One region of the Micromonospora sp. 050-3 genome, then DNA from elsewhere that is predicted to be linked to it. Evidence: predicted binding sites of a transcription regulator. Region 1 holds the regulator's gene; the other holds the start of a gene.
The links. Region 1 encodes HspR, which represses chaperone genes until heat shock. Its sites were predicted from a motif close to TTGAGTNNNNNNNACTCAA; they were not measured.

Region 1 (7,807 bases):
GCGTACTCGGTCTGACGTTGCTGATCGCGGGCATTGCCGCGTCGCTCCAGGTGTCGGCGGCGGTCGGCGCGTTCCTGGTGGGCATCGCCCTCTCCGGCCCGGTGGCGCACCACGCCACCGAGTTGCTCTCGCCCCTGCGGGACCTGTTCGCCGCGGTGTTCTTCGTCTTCTTCGGCCTGACCACCGACCCGCAGGACATTCCGCCGGTGCTGCTGCCGGCACTCGCCCTGGCCGTGGTCACCATGGCGACGAAGACGCTCACCGGCTACCTCGCGGCCCGCCGGGTCGGCATCGCGGAACCTGGTCGATGGCGGGCCGGCCTGGCGCTCGTACCTCGCGGTGAGTTCTCCATCGTCATCGCCGGTCTCGCGGTGGCCGCCGGGAGCGTCGAGCCGCGGTTGGCGGCGCTGGCCGCGACGTACGTCCTGATCACCGTGGTGACCGGGCCGGTCCTGGCTCGGCTGCCCGACTTCCCGTGGTTCAAGCGGTGGCTGCGCAACCGCGCGGCGGCCCAGCGGCGGGAGCAAACCCCGATCGTCGAATCATTGCACTGAGCTCCACCTGAACGCCGCGGCGGCGTGGGTCGCACCCTCGCGGAGGTAGAAGCGGTGCGCCTCCGTTCGGGCCAGGCCGGACTCCAGGAAGACGTAGTCGGCACCCTGTTCGTGCGCCCACGCCCTGGCCGCCGCGAGGAGGCGGGAGCCGACACCCCGGGAGCGCCACTCGGGGTGCACAGCGAGATCCTCGATCGACGCCCGACGGCCGAAGCGCACCGAGAGGATGTCCAGGTAGACGCTGGCGACGCCGACCAGCTGATCCTCGTCCGATCGTGCCTCGAAGAGTGCGACGTCCTCGTGGGCGAGCAATTGCCCGGTCCGCTCGACGGCGCGGTCGTGGTCCCAATCCACGGGACGGCTACCGGGAGGGGCGAAAAGCCACTCCAGCCCCACGACGAACTCGGCCTCGGCGCCCCGCTGGAACCGTCTAACGTGGATTGTCATAGGAGCATCATCGGCTGCGCTGTCGATGCAATGGACCGGCCCGTGCCAACGGTTGCGGAATTGCTCCTCGCGGGTACTACCGCAGCACCCGACGGCGGGTTACCGTTTCGCCCCAGCAGCCAGGGTCCGCAGGCAGCGTTGCCAGACGCGGGCGAGAGCGGAAGGTTGGCCGGTGAGCGTGCAGGAGTCGACTTTCCACGGCTTCGCCAACCCCGTCGATCCGACTCCGGCGGAGTTGCGGGCATGGGCGTACCAGCCTGATTCGGTGCCGTTGGCCTCGATGCCACCCGACTGGGACCTTCTGGTCTCCGGCGACCGGCTGGTGGTGACACTCTTCGAGTTGGCAATGGATCCAACCTGCCCGGCCCGGCGGTTCGCGCTGCACTGCCTCTACATCTACGCGGCCGACGGCATCCGGACGAACTTCCGCGCCCACCCCAAGCGCCGCTTCCGCAAGCTCGTCGAACAGGCCGAGCGTGACGGCGACGAGCTGATGAAGATCTGGGCACACAACGGCCGGGTGCTGTTGGCCCGACCGGACCTCTTCGTCTACCGGGACTGGTGCGAGGGCGGTCTGGTCCGCGAAAACCGCCGCCTCGGCTGAGCCCCGGCCGCATTGGTTATGGCGAACGGGCCGGGACCCCCGCTACGGCATCCCCGCGTCCCGGCCCGCATTGGTTATGGCGAACGGGCCAGGACCCCCCGTGGGTCCCGGCCCGCACGTCGGTCACCGGTCAGTCCTGCTTGCGTTCCGTCTCGGCTCGGCCCCGTTCGCCGGCGTGGTCGCCGTCTTCGGCGAACCGGCCCGCGATGATCCGGTCCCGGTAGGTCCCCTCGGTCACCTTGTCGAACTTCTTGCGGACGGTCTCGGCCAGATTTTCCAACCGGTCCTCGGTCTGCTGGGCCACCTTCTTCGCCGGTTCCGCCATCGCTCCCCCTCGCCATGCCGGTAGGTCCGGATTAAGCCGATTGGACCCTTATTGACAGGCTAACCGAAGCGGCCCGGACCGCGCCGGGAAATCCAGCGTGGTCCGGGCCGATAAGACAGATCCGGGTGAGCGGTAGCTCAGCGATCGGGCGTGCGGCGGGGGCGCCACACCACCAGGGCTGTGGACGTGCGGTTGGTCGGCACCAGATCCCGGCCCGGAAAGCGGGCCAGCGACTCCAACTCCGCCACCCGGCGGTACGCGGCGTCCAGCTCCGCCTCCAGCCGGGCCACCCGCTGCTGCGCCTGCTCCAGCAGCCGCTCCAGCCCGATGATCCGCTTGACGCCGGCCAGGTTGATCCCGTCGTCCTGACTGAGCCGCTGCACCTCGCGCAGCAGCACCACGTCGCGGACGCTGTAGCGACGCCCGCCACCAGCGGCCCGGCCGGGCTGCACCAGCCCCAGTCGGTCGTACTGGCGCAGGGTCTGTGGATGCATCCCCGCCATCCGTGCCGCTACCGAGATCATCAGCACCTTGGCCTCGTAGGCAGGGTCGCCCGAACCGAGGAACTCGCCCGACATCCCGCTCACCTCCGCGTCCATTCCACCGGACTAACTGACTCGACGCACCCGTGCGTCGAGATGTTCCCGGGCTGCCGGCGGGGTCTGCTCGGCGAACGACTCCAGCGCCGTGCGCGCCTCATCCGACAACCGGGCCGGCACCACCACGTCCAGCGTGACCAGCAGGTCACCGGCCTGCCCGTCGCGGCGGACCACACCCTTGCCCCGGGCCCGCAGCACCCGCCCGCTCGGTGTCCCCGGCGGCACCCGCAGGGTCATCGCACCGTCGAGCGTGGGCACCCGCAGGTCCGTGCCGAGCACGGCCTCCGCGAAGGTGACCGGCACGGTCAGCGTCAGGTCGTCCCCGGTACGCCCAAACAGCTCGTCCGGCCGAACCTTGACGTGCACGAAGAGGTCGCCAGCCGGGCCGCCGCGCTCGCCCGGCTCGCCGCGCCCGGCCAACCGGATGCGTTGACCGTCGGCCACACCGGCCGGGAAGCGCACGTTCATCGTGCGGGTCTTGGTGACACCGCCGCTGCCGTGGCACTCCGGGCACTTCTCCTCGACCACGGTGCCGACGCCCTGGCAGTTGCGGCACGGCTCGGAGAAGCTGAACGACCCCTGGTTGCGGGTGGTCACGCCGGCACCATGACAGACCGGGCAGGTACGCGGCTGGGTGCCGGGCTTGGCCCCGTTGCCGTGGCAGGTGTCGCAGACTCCCGGCGCGCGCAGCGTCAGGGGCAGCGTCACTCCCCGCACCGCGTCGCCGAAGTCCAGCGCCACCTCGGTCTCCACGTCTCGACCACGGGCCGGACCATGTGGTGCGGCCTGCCCACCGGCCTGGCCGCCGCTGAAGATCGAGCTGAACAGGTCCTGGAAGCCGGCGCCGCCGAAGCGACGATCGCCGCCTCCGCCGCCGCCGAACATGTCGGAGACGTCGAACGGCATGCCGCCCTGCTGACCGCCACCCCGGGCGTTGCGCCGGAACGCGCCCGAGCCGAAGAGCGAACGCATCTCGTCGTACTCGCGACGGCGGCCGCTGTCCGACAGCACGTTGTACGCCTCGGACGCTGCCTTGAAGCGCTCCTCGGCCTTCGGATCGCCCGGGTTGTGGTCCGGGTGCGACTCCCGGGCCACCTTGCGGTACGCCTTCTTGATGTCATCCGCGGAGGCGGCCTTGTCCACGCCGAGCACGGCGTAGAAGTCCTTCTCGATCCAGTCCTTCGAACTCACCGGTCCACCCCCTTCCGACCCCGGTGGCCCGGCCGTCCCGCCCACCGCAGCGCGGTGGACGGGACGGCCCGGTCACTGTCTGGCACTATTCCGGATCCGCGACCGCGACCAGCGCGGGGCGCAGCAGCCGCTCACCGAGCTGGTAGCCGCGTCGCATGACCTGTACGCAGGTCGGCTCGCTGACGTCGGCCGAGGTCTGGTGCGCGACCGCCTCGTGCCGGGTCGGGTCGAACGGGTCGCCCTGCTCGCCGAAGGCGTTCAGGCCGAACTTGCCCAGCGCGGTGGTGAGCTGTTCCGCCACCGTGCCGAACGGCCCGACCAGGTCGCCGTGTTCCCGGGCCCGGTCCAGGTCGTCCAGGATCGGCAGCAGCGCGGCCAACACCGAGCCGGTCGCCTGCTCCTGCACGAGGTTGCGGTCGCGGTCGATGCGCTTGCGGTAGTTGGCGTACTCCGCCGACACCCGCTGCAGGTCCCTGGTCCGCTCGTCGAGCTCGGCCCGGAGCGCCTCCAGCTCGGCGCCGAGCGAGGTGCCCGTGCCGCCGCCGTCCACCGGCTGCGCCGGGGCGTCCACCACCGGCGGACCGGATGGCTCCGGCCCGTTGGTGGAGTTGACCTCGACCTCGATCTCGTCGACCACGACCTCGGCGTCCTCGACCAGACCCTCGGCCGGCACACCGGTCTCCGCGTCGGCGGCGGTGCCCTCCGGCTCGGCGGTGTCGACGAGCTTGCGGTTGTTGCGGATGACGACCCGCTCCCCGTCGCCGGTCGGCTCCGTGGTCGCGGAGCCACCCGGCGTCGACCCGGTGTCGCCCGGGTCGGCGGCTCGTGGCTTCTGCGTCATGCGGCTACCTCATCCCCTTCGCGGTGAAAACGTGCCGGAGGCCGACGGTCACTTCTTGCCGTCCTCGTCCACGATTTCCGCGTCGACCACGTCGTCGGCGCCGCCGGCCTGCGCGCCGGTCGCGCCGGTCGCGCCGGTCGCACCGGTCGCACCCGGGCCAGCCTCGCCACCCGGCTGCTGACCCTGCTCGGCCTGCTGGGAGTAGAGCAGCGAACCGGCCTCCTGGGAGACCTTGGCCAGCTTCTCGTGCGCCGACTTGATCTTGTCGATGTCCTGACCGCCGAGGGCGCCGCGCAGCTCGCCGAGCGCCTCGTTGAGCTGCTCGCGGTTTTCACCGGGCAGCTTGTCGCCGCTCTCGGCGAGGAACTTCTCGGTCTGCCACTGCAGCGCCTCGGCCACGTTGCGAGCCTCGGCGTCGTCGCGACGACGCTTGTCCTCCTCCGCGTGCTCCTCGGCGTCCCGGCGCATCCGCTCGATGTCGTCCTTCGGCAGCGAGGAGCCGCCGGTGATCGTCATCTTCTGTTCCTTGCCGGTGCCCAGGTCCTTGGCGTGCACGTTGACGATGCCGTTGGCGTCGATGTCGAAGGCGACCTCGATCTGCGGCACGCCACGCGGCGCCGGCGGGAGGCCGGTCAGCTCGAAGGTGCCGAGCTTCTTGTTGTACGCCGCGATCTCCCGCTCACCCTGGAACACCTGGATCAGCACCGACGGCTGGTTGTCGTCCGCCGTGGTGAAGACCTCAGAACGCTTGGTCGGGATTGTGGTGTTGCGCTCGATCAGCTTGGTGAAGATGCCGCCCTTGGTCTCGATGCCCAGGCTCAGCGGGGTCACGTCGAGCAGCAGGACGTCCTTGACCTCACCCTTGAGCACACCGGCCTGGAGAGCGGCGCCGACGGCGACCACCTCGTCCGGGTTGACGCCCTTGTTGGGGTCGCGACCGGTGAGCTGCTTGACCAGGTCGGTCACGGCGGGCATCCGGGTCGAACCGCCGACCAGGATGACGTGCTCGACGTCGGAGATCTTGATCCCGGCGTCCTTCACGGCCTGCTCGAACGGGCCCTTGCACCGGTCCAGCAGGTCCTGCGTCATCCGCTGGAACTCGGCGCGGCTGAGCGTCACGTCGAGGTGCAGCGGGCCGGCCGCGCCGGCGGTGATGTACGGCAGGTTGATGTTGGTGGTGGTGGCGGCGGAAAGCTCGATCTTGGCCTTCTCGGCGGCCTCACGGAGCCGCTGGAGGGCCATCTTGTCCTGAGACAGATCAATGCCGTGCTCACCGCGGAACGTCTTGACCAGGTGGTCGATGATCCGCTGGTCCCAGTCGTCGCCACCGAGCTGGTTGTCACCGCTGGTCGACTTGACCTCGACGACGCCCTCGGCCAGCTCCAGCAGCGACACGTCGAAGGTGCCGCCGCCGAGGTCGAAGACCAGGACGGTCTGCTCCTTGGAGCCCTTGTCCAGCCCGTATGCCAGGGCGGCAGCGGTCGGCTCGTTGACGATCCGCAGCACGTTGAAGCCGGCAATCTCACCGGCCTCCTTGGTGGCCTGGCGCTGGCTGTCGTTGAAGTAGGCCGGAACGGTGATCACCGCGTCGGTGATCTGCTCGCCCAGGTACGCCTCGGCGTCCCGCTTGAGCTTCATCAGCGTCCGGGCCGAGATCTCCTGCGGGGTGTACTTCTTGCCGTCGATGTCGACGGACCAGTTCGTGCCGACCTCGCGCTTGACCGACCGGATCGTCCGATCGGGGTTGGTCACCGCTTGGCGCTTGGCGACCTCACCGACGAGCACCTCGCCGTTGCGGGCGAACGCGACGATCGACGGAGTCGTCCGCGACCCCTCAGCGTTGGCGATGACGGTGGGCTCACCGCCCTCGAGAACGCTGACGCAGGAGTTCGTCGTGCCGAGGTCGATACCGACCGCACGTGCCATCTTCGCTTCCTCGCTTCGTAAGGTTGTGCAGGTGACGGGCGTCGCCCGTGGGCTGCTGGCGAGCACCGCCCGCAGCGGGCCCCACCACAAGTTGAGTGAACTTGACTCAATAGTGCCACGCGTTGGCCAATCGTCAAGTTGACTTGAGTCAACCCGACGCAACCCAGCCGTTATTACCGTCCGGTTGTCTTCCCTTGCATCGGTCGGGCACGCTTTAGCGGTGACGACGCACGGCGATCCCGCCACCCGTTCCGGTGCGCCCGCCGTCGCAGCCCGCACCGACCCGCCGGACGCCGCGGAGGAGCCGCCCGCCACCACCGGGGACGACAGCCTCCCCGGCGCACTGTCGGGCCTCCGGGAGGCGATCGGCGCGACCCGGTATCCCCTCGCGCTGCCCTCTGCCGGCTCCGCCCGGCAGACCGCCACCGCCCTCACCGACCAGCTCGACGACTACCTGCTGCCCCGGCTCGCCCGGCTGGACGCCCCACTGCTCGTGGTGGTCGGCGGCTCCACCGGCGCGGGCAAGTCGACACTGGTCAACAGCCTGGTCAAGGCCCGGGTCAGCGCCGCCGGCGTGCTCCGGCCGACCACCCGCTCGCCGGTGCTGGTCTGCAACCCGTCCGACGCGGCCTGGTTTCGGCAGGGTGACCTCCTGCCCGGGCTGACCCGCACCACCGAGCCGAGCGACGATCCGCGCGCCCTGCACCTCGTCACCGCCCCGGCCCTGCCCGCCGGGCTGGCCTTCCTCGACGCGCCCGACATCGACTCGGTCGTCGACGCCAACCGGGCGCTCGCCACCCAACTGCTGGCCGCCGCCGATCTGTGGCTCTTCGTCACCACTGCCGCCCGGTACGCCGACGCGGTGCCCTGGGAGCTGCTGCGCAGTGCCCGGGCGCGCGGCGCGGTGATCGCCATGGTGCTGGACCGGGTGCCCGCCGAGGCCACCGAAGAGATCGCCGCGCACCTGACCGAGATGCTCGCCGAGCAGGACCTCGGCCGGGCGCCGCTGTTCGTGTTGCCCGAGACCTGGGTCGACGGTCAGGGGCTGCTGCCCGAGGGAGTCACCGCCCCACTGGCCGACTGGTTCGCCCGGTTGGCCGCCGACGTGGACGCGCGGGCGGCGGTGGTCCGCCAGACCCTCGACGGGGCGCTGGCCGCCCTCCACCCCGCCGTGGAGGATCTGGCCGACGCCGCCGACGAGCAGCTCGCCGCCGCCGACGGGCTGGACGAACGGGTCCAGGCCGCGTACCGGGGTGCCGAGCGCACCGTCGAGCAGGGGCTCCAGGACGGCCGGCTGCTCCGGGGTGAGGTGCTCGCCCG
Region 2 (7,807 bases), on a different contig from region 1:
ACGGTCGGGCCGTGCGGTCCGCACGGTTTTCCCGTGACGAACGGGTCTGCCGGGCACACCGGGGATACCGGCAGGGTCAAGGCATGGAAAACAACCAGATGTACGCGGACAGCCTCACCGCCGTACCGTCGCCCGCGCCCCTGCCCACCGACGAGCCGGCACCCTCGGCCGCGACACCTACCACCGCGACACCGGCCGCCGCGACACCGGTCAGCAGTAGCCGGCGGCTGCTGTGGCATCTGGGCGAGATGGCCCTGGCGATGGTCGCCGGGATGCTGCTGCTCGGGCCGTTGTGGGAGCTGGCAGGCACCGCTCTGGGGGTCGGCGACGCGCTGGCCCGGCCGGAGGTCGCCGCACTGGTGATGGCCACGAACATGACCGTCGGCATGACTGTGGGGATGCGCTACCGGGCGCACCGCTGGCACGCGGTCGGTGAGATGGCCGCCGCGATGTACGTCCCGTTCCTGCTGCTGTTCGTGCCGTTTCGGGTCGGGCTGATCGACGCCGACGCGCTGCTGCTCGGCGGTCACCTGCTGATGATTCCCGCGATGGTGCTGGTGGCGGTCCGGCACCGACACGAGGCGTCCGCGCCGGTACGCCGACACCGGGTCGTGGTGGCGCTCGCCCACCACTGGCCGGCCGGGTTGGCGCTGCTGCTGACCGTGGACATGTGGGTCGACCCGGGCGTGCTCAGCCCGTGGACGATGCTGGTGCTGCCCGGCGGCTACCTGGTGATCGGCATGGCCCGCCGCACGCTGGGCGGGCGGGGCGTGCTCGCCGCCCAACTCGCCGGTTTGGCCATCTGGGTCGCCCTGACGCTGGTCGCGGTGCTGGCCGGCGGGCGGACCGCCGACTGGCTGGTGGCGTTCGGGTGGTTGGCGCACGCGGGCTGGGACGTAGTGCACCACCGCAACCGCCGGGTGGTGCCGCGCGGCTACGCCGAGTTCTGCGTGGTGCTCGACGTGGCCCTCGCCGCGGTGATGGTGCTGGCCATCCTGACCACCGACGCCTGACCGAGGCCGCCGCCGGGATCTTGGAACAGCCGCAGCACGAGCCCGAAGACAGCTCTTGTGGCGGTCGCCGCAACGGCCCGGACGGCGTGATGAAAGGCTTGGCACATGAGTTCCGCACCTGCACAGCACGACGCACCGATCGACGCCACCCCCGACGGCACCGACGAGGTGAGCGCCTTCACCGAGCTCGGGCTCCGCGCCGAGCTGCTGGGCGCCCTCGCCGCCCTCGGGTACGAGGAGCCGACCCCCATCCAGCGGGAGGCTATCCCACCGCTGCTGGAGGGTCGCGACCTGCTGGGTCAGGCGGCCACCGGCACCGGCAAGACGGCTGCGTTCGCGCTGCCACTGCTGAACCTCATGGCGGCACACCGCCAAGGGGGCGACCCGGTGGCGCTGGTGCTGGTGCCGACCCGGGAGCTGGCGGTGCAGGTCTCCGAGGCGTTCCACCGCTACGGCAAGGACCTGGGCGCGCGGGTGCTGCCGATCTACGGCGGGCAGCCGATCGGGCGGCAGCTGCGGGCACTGGAATACGGTGTCGACGTGGTGGTGGCCACCCCGGGGCGGGCCCTCGATCACATCGCCCGGGGCACCCTGCGCCTCGGTGGGTTGACCACGGTGGTGCTCGACGAGGCCGACGAGATGCTCGACATGGGCTTCGCCGAGGACATCGAGGCGATCCTGGAGCACGCTCCGGCAGAGCGTCAGACTGTGCTCTTCTCGGCCACCATGCCGTCGCGCATCGACGGGATGGCCCGCCAGCACCTGCGGGAACCGGTGCGGATCGAGATCGGCCGCGAGCAGACGGTAGCGGGTGAGGCGCCCCGGGTGCGGCAGAGCGCGTACATCGTGACCCGGGCGCACAAGCCGGCCGCGCTGGGTCGGGTGTTGGACGTGGAGTCCCCGACCGCGGCGATCGTGTTCTGCCGCAGCCGGGAAGAGGTCGACCGGTTGACCGAGACGATGAACGGTCGGGGCTACCGCTCCGAGGCGCTGCACGGCGGAATGAGCCAGGAGCAGCGCGACCGGGTCATGGGCCGGCTGCGGGCGGGCACCGCCGACCTGCTGGTGGCCACCGACGTGGCGGCCCGTGGGCTGGACGTCGAGCAGCTGACGCACGTCGTCAACTACGACGTGCCGTCCGCCCCGGAGTCGTACGTGCACCGGATCGGTCGGGTGGGTCGGGCTGGCCGCGAGGGCGTGGCGATCACCCTCGCCGAGCCGCGTGAGCACCGGATGCTCAAGACCATCGAGCGGGTGACCGGCCAACGGATCAGCATCGACAAGATCCCCACCGTGGCCGACATGCGTACCCGGCGGCTGGAGCTGACCCAGGCGGCCCTGCGGGAGAGCCTGCTGGAGGACGACCTGGACCCGTTCCGGGTGATCGTGGAGACCCTGACCGACGAGTTCGACCTGATGGAGGTCGCCCTCGCCGCCGTGAAGCTGGCTCACGAGGTGACGTCGCCGGGCTCCGACGACGAGGAGGAGATCCCGCAGGTTCCGGTCCGTGGGCCGCGCGAGGGTCGGCCGGAGACCGGCGGCCGTGGCGGCGACCGGCGGGGCGGGGGCCGGCCGCGCTCTGGCGGTGGCAACACCGTCCAGGTCTTCGTCGGCCTGGGCCGACGCGCCGGGGTCCGCCCGCAGGATCTGGTCGGCGCGATCACCGGGGAGACCGGCATCCGCGGCCGGGACATCGGCTCGATCGAGATCGCCGACCGGTTCTCCCTGGTGGAGGTGCCGCAGGGGGTGGCCGACGAGGTTATCTCCGGGCTGCGGCAGAGCACGATCAAGGGCCGCAAGGCCACCGTCCGCCGCGACCGCGGCGGCGACGAGCGCTGAGCACGCCGTCGGCGACCGCCGGAGTACGGCGGTCGCCGACGCGGGTCAGAGGGCGTACGGGCCGAAACGGCCCCAGGCCACCACTGCGGCGAGGACGAGCAGCACCGCGCAGGCGATCGCCCCCTGGATCTCGGTGCGACGCCCGTCCTGGGTGGTCTGCTGCTTGCGGTCACGCAGGTGCACCAGGATGCCGCCGATCATGACGATGACCAACCCGACGGCGGCGAGCGGGGTGAGCACCGTGGCGATGCCGGTGACCGCGGGCAGCACGAGCCCGGCGGCGGCCAGCAGCTCGACCGCGCCGAGCGCCTTGACCTGCGACGGCGGGACCGGGTCCACCCACCGCATCACGTCGCGCAACTTCTCCTTGGGCTGGCTCAGCTTGGCCAGCCCGACGCCGGCGAAGACGGCGGCGAGCAGGATCTGAATGATCCAGAGCACCACGTTCACGGGGGTTCCTCCAGGGGGCCCGCCTCGCGGCGGAGAGGTGGTTGACGGTGCAGACGAGACAGTAGACCTCCCCCCGCGTACCGAAAGGGCCCCCGCCGTCACAAGACGGCGGGGGCCCGGACGGTCGGAGCGTCAGACCGCGAAGAGCGCCGGACCATCCAGCGTCTTCACGTCGGCTGGGCGCAGCGCCAATGCGAGCACGTCGGCCACGTCGGCCAGGGTGTGCACTGTCAACGCCTCGCGCACCTCGGCCGGCAGGTCGTCCAGGTCGGGCTCGTTGCGCGCCGGGATGATGACCTCGGTGAGGCCGGCCCGGTGCGCGGCGAGCAGCTTCTGCTTCACCCCACCGATCGGCAGCACCCGACCGGAGAGCGTCACCTCACCGGTCATCCCGAACTCGGGGCGGACCGGGCGACCGGTGACCAGCGACGCAAGGGCCGTGACCATGGTGATGCCGGCGCTGGGACCGTCCTTGGGCACCGCACCCGCCGGGAAGTGGACGTGGATCCGACGTCCCGCCAGGGCGTTCGGGTCGATGCCGAACCGCCGCCCGTTGGAGCGCAGGTAGGAGAGCGCAATCTGCGCCGACTCCTTCATCACGTCACCGAGCTGGCCGGTCAGGGTCAGCCCCGGCTCGCCCTCCATGCTGGTCGCCTCGATGAAGAGCACGTCCCCACCGGCGCCCGTGACGGCCAGGCCGGTGGCCACGCCGGGCACTGCGGTGCGCTCGGCCGATTCCGGGGTAAACTTCGGCCGACCCAGGTAGCCGGTGAGGTTGTCGGTGCCCACGCGTGCCGGCGTCGGGTCCGTCGCCAGCGTCACCGCCACCTTGCGCAGGATCTTGGCCAGGGCCCGCTCGAGCTGCCGGACGCCGGCCTCCCGGGTGTACTCCCCCGCGATCAGCGCGAGAGCCTCGTCGGCGACGCTGACCTCGTCGACGGTCAGCCCGGCCCGCTCCCGCTGTCGGGGCAGCAGGTGGTCGCGGGCGATGGCGACCTTCTCGTCCTCGGTGTACCCGTCCAGGGTGACCAGCTCCATCCGGTCCAGCAGGGGGCCGGGGATGGACTCCACCACGTTGGCGGTGGCCAGGAAGAGCACGTCGGACAGGTCGAGGTCGACCTCCAGGTAGTGGTCCCGGAAGGTGTGGTTCTGGGCCGGGTCGAGCACCTCCAGCAGGGCGGCGGCCGGGTCTCCGGCGTAGCCGGCGGCCAGCTTGTCCACCTCGTCGAGGAGCACGACCGGGTTCATCGAACCCGCCTCGCGCAACGCGCGGACGATCCGACCGGGCAGCGCCCCCACGTAGGTGCGCCGGTGCCCCCGGATCTCCGCCTCGTCGCGGACGCCGCCGAGCGAAACCCGGACGAAGTTACGCCCGAGCGCCCGCGCCACGGACTCGCCGAGGCTGGTCTTGCCCACCCCGGGAGGGCCGGCGAGGGCGAGCACAGCGCCGGAGCCGCGACCGCCGACCACACCGAGGTTGCGCTCGGCACGCCGGTTGCGCACCGCCAGGTACTCCAGGATGCGGTCCTTCACGTCGGCCAGGCCGGCGTGGTCGGCGTCGAGCACCGCCCGGGCCGCGGCCAGGTCCGTGTTGTCCTCGGTACGCGTGCCCCACGGCATCTCGAGCACGGTGTCCAGCCAGGTACGGATCCAGCCCGCCTCCGGGGAGGCGTCGCTGGCCCGCTCCAGCTTGCCGACCTCGCGCATGGCCGCCTCGCGTACCTTGTCCGGCAGCTCGGCGGACTCGACCCGGGACCGGTAGTCGGCGGAGCCGTCCGGCTCGTCCTCGCCCAGTTCCTTGCGGATCGCGGCCAGCTGCTGGCGCAGCAGGAACTCGCGCTGGGACTTCTCCAGTCCCTCGCGGACGTCACTGTTGATCTGCTCGGTGACCTCCTGCTCGGCCAGGTAGTCCTTCACCCAGCCGACCAGCAGGTCCAGCCGGGCGGTGACGTCCGGCGCGGCGAGCAGCTCGTTCTTCTGCTCCAGCGTCAGCCAGGGCGCGTAACCGGCCGAGTCGGCCAGCTCGGAGAGGTCGGTCATCCGCTCCACAGCGTCGATGACCTGCCAGGCGCCCCGCTGCTGGAGCACGGAGGTCACCAGGGCGCGGTACTCGCGGGCGAGTTCCCGGGCCCGACCGGCGTGGGCGGGTTCGTCGAGTTCGGTCGCCTCGACCCAGAGGGCGGCGCCGGGGCCGGGGACGCCGGAGCCGATCCGGGCCCGGGACAGGCCACGGATGACGGCGGCGGGCTCACCCTCGGGCAGCCGGCCGACCTTCTCGATGGTGGCGACCACGCCCACCGGGCCGTACTCGCCGTCGATGCGCGGCACGGCCAGCAGCTTGCGGTCGCCGGTCGCCCGCGCCGCGTCGATCGCGGCCTGGGTGGTGGGGTCGAGGGTCACCGGGATGACCATGCCGGGCAGCAGCACGGCGTCGGTCAGGGGAAGTACCGGAAGAGTTGCCATCGAACACCTGCTATCGCGTTGAGTTGAGCGTGTCTCACTCAAGTAACAAAGCGTTCCCCTTGTTCCGACCTGTGACCCAGACCACTCTTCCGCCCGGTCCGTCGGGTCGCCCGGGACCGGCGGGCGACCCGACGATGCACCTCAGGTGAGCTTGCTCTTCACCGTGTTCACCACCGAGCCGGCCACCCCCGGGTTGGTGCCGTACAGCCGAGGATCACCCGGAGGCAGCACCGGTTCCGGCGCGTTCGCCCGCGGGTTGTCGTCGTACCGGAACTCGCCCTTGCCGTCCGGCGAGGGCCCGGACGCCCAGCGACCCTGGGCGGCGTCGGTGCCCGAGGAGAAACCCAGGTAGGTGTAGCCGTACTCCGCGGTGAGCTCACCCGAATCCGGGAACGCCTCCGGCACCGGCATCTCCTCCAGCCCGTCCTCCTTGAGCTGCTCGATCGCCGCCAGCCACATGTTCTGGTGCATCGTGTCGCGGGCCAGCAGGAAGCGCAGCATCTGCTTGACGCCCGGGTCGTCGGTCATGTGGAACAACCGGGCGACCTGGAGCCGACCCTGCGCTTCGGCGGTGACGTTGAGCTGGAAATCGGCCAACAGATTGCCGCTGGCGGTGATGAACGCGCCGTTCCAGGGCACCCCATTGGAGTCGGTGGGCAGGGCCCCACCGCCGCCGTGGATGAAGTGCGCGGGGTTCTCGCCGGCGTAGGTCGCGGCGCCTCCGGGGTCCTCCGCGATCCCCTCGGTCAGCGACAGCGGCGCGTTGTCCAACAGCCGGGTGATCATCGTGACGATCATCTCGACATGGCCCATCTCCTCCGTGCCGACGTCGAGCAGCAGGTCCTTGTACTTGCCGGGCAGTCGGCAGTTCCAACCCTGGAAGAGATACTGGTTGGCGACCGTCATCTCGCCCCACTTGCCGCCCAACACCTCCTGCAAACGGCGGGCGAACGCCGCGTCCGGGCCGTCCGGCTTGGCTTCGAACTGCAGATCCTTGACGTGGCTGAACATCCAACCTCCTCGGTACCGGAAACAGGTAACGAGGCCGTTCCCGCCCCGATGACCCGGGCGGGCCAACCGGTGTCCCGCCCGGGTCAGCGCACCGGGCGAGCCATCGGCAGCAGCACCTCCAACGCCACTCCACGGGGCCGTAGCCGGTGTGCCCGCACCGCTCCCCCGTCCGTCGCGACGAGCTGCCGCGCGATCCACAGGCCCAGACCGGACATCCCGACGGCCGGCGCCGTACGCCGTAGCGCGACCAGCAGGGCCTCGTCGACCCGACCCTCGTCGGTGACCAGGATGCTCAGGCTGGGGCCGCGCACTGTGGCGTAGAGCCCGACCTGTCCGTCCGGCGGCCCGTGCCGCAACGCGTTCTGCACCAGGTTGACCAGTACCTGTCGGGTTCGTCCGGCCGGCACCGGGCAGGAGGCCGCCCCCCGGGTGACCCGCGCCCGCCGACGGCCGACCGGCACCAACGCGGCGGCCTCCCGCAGGATGCCCGACAGCGCGACGGCCGGCTCCGGCTGCGGAGTCGGCGTCAGCACGCCGGTGCCGGCGGTCGCGTCGCGCAGCAGGCTCTGGAGATGGGCAGCCTGGTCGCGGGCCAGCTCACTGAGCGCCCGCCGGTCGTCCCCGGTCAACTCGCGGCGCTCGTCGGCCAGCGCGCGGGTCAGCGAGGTCAGGGTGCTGATCGGCGTCCGGAACTCGTGGCACAACACCCGCAGCAGCAACTCCGAATCGGCCGCCGGCGGCCGCCTCTCGCCCGGTGTCGGCTCAATGGGGCGCAACCCTCGCAGCAGGTCCCGCAAACCGTGCCGTACGCGCATCCACCCGACTCCTCTCGTTCGGTGCGAACCCGCATGATCGGTACCCGCTGGGGAACGGCGCAGACATGCTGGGAGCCTCCACCTTGCGACTCGTCGTCGTGGACGATCACCCCCTTTTCGTCCGCGGCCTCGAGTTGCTGCTCCCGATCACCACCAACGGTCGCGCCGAGGTGGTCGCCTCGACCGGCGACGCCGCCGCGGCGGCGGCCCTGGTCA

Region 2: a site for HspR is predicted at 5,789-5,807, ahead of lon (endopeptidase La). Genes of this name have one in related genera too.

Annotation. Positions count from the first base shown of each region.
Region 1 is NZ_JAJPVX010000002.1:348,691-356,497, reverse strand. It holds gene ACLJOK_RS16610 (cation:proton antiporter) at 1-554, shown strand, start outside; gene ACLJOK_RS16605 (GNAT family N-acetyltransferase) at 543-1,001, opposite strand; gene ACLJOK_RS16600 (hypothetical protein) at 1,174-1,605, shown strand; gene ACLJOK_RS16595 (hypothetical protein) at 1,736-1,930, opposite strand; gene ACLJOK_RS16590 (heat shock protein transcriptional repressor HspR) at 2,068-2,508, opposite strand; gene dnaJ (molecular chaperone DnaJ) at 2,539-3,720, opposite strand; gene grpE (nucleotide exchange factor GrpE) at 3,806-4,561, opposite strand; gene dnaK (molecular chaperone DnaK) at 4,610-6,487, opposite strand; gene ACLJOK_RS16570 (ABC transporter) at 6,708-7,807, shown strand, end outside.
Region 2 is NZ_JAJPVX010000001.1:2,447,687-2,455,493, forward strand. It holds gene ACLJOK_RS11080 (hypothetical protein) at 84-1,013, shown strand; gene ACLJOK_RS11085 (DEAD/DEAH box helicase) at 1,119-2,852, shown strand; gene ACLJOK_RS11090 (DoxX family protein) at 2,898-3,302, opposite strand; gene lon (endopeptidase La) at 3,435-5,765, opposite strand; gene ACLJOK_RS11100 (manganese catalase family protein) at 5,907-6,776, opposite strand; gene ACLJOK_RS11105 (sensor histidine kinase) at 6,860-7,591, opposite strand; gene ACLJOK_RS11110 (response regulator) at 7,657-7,807, shown strand, end outside.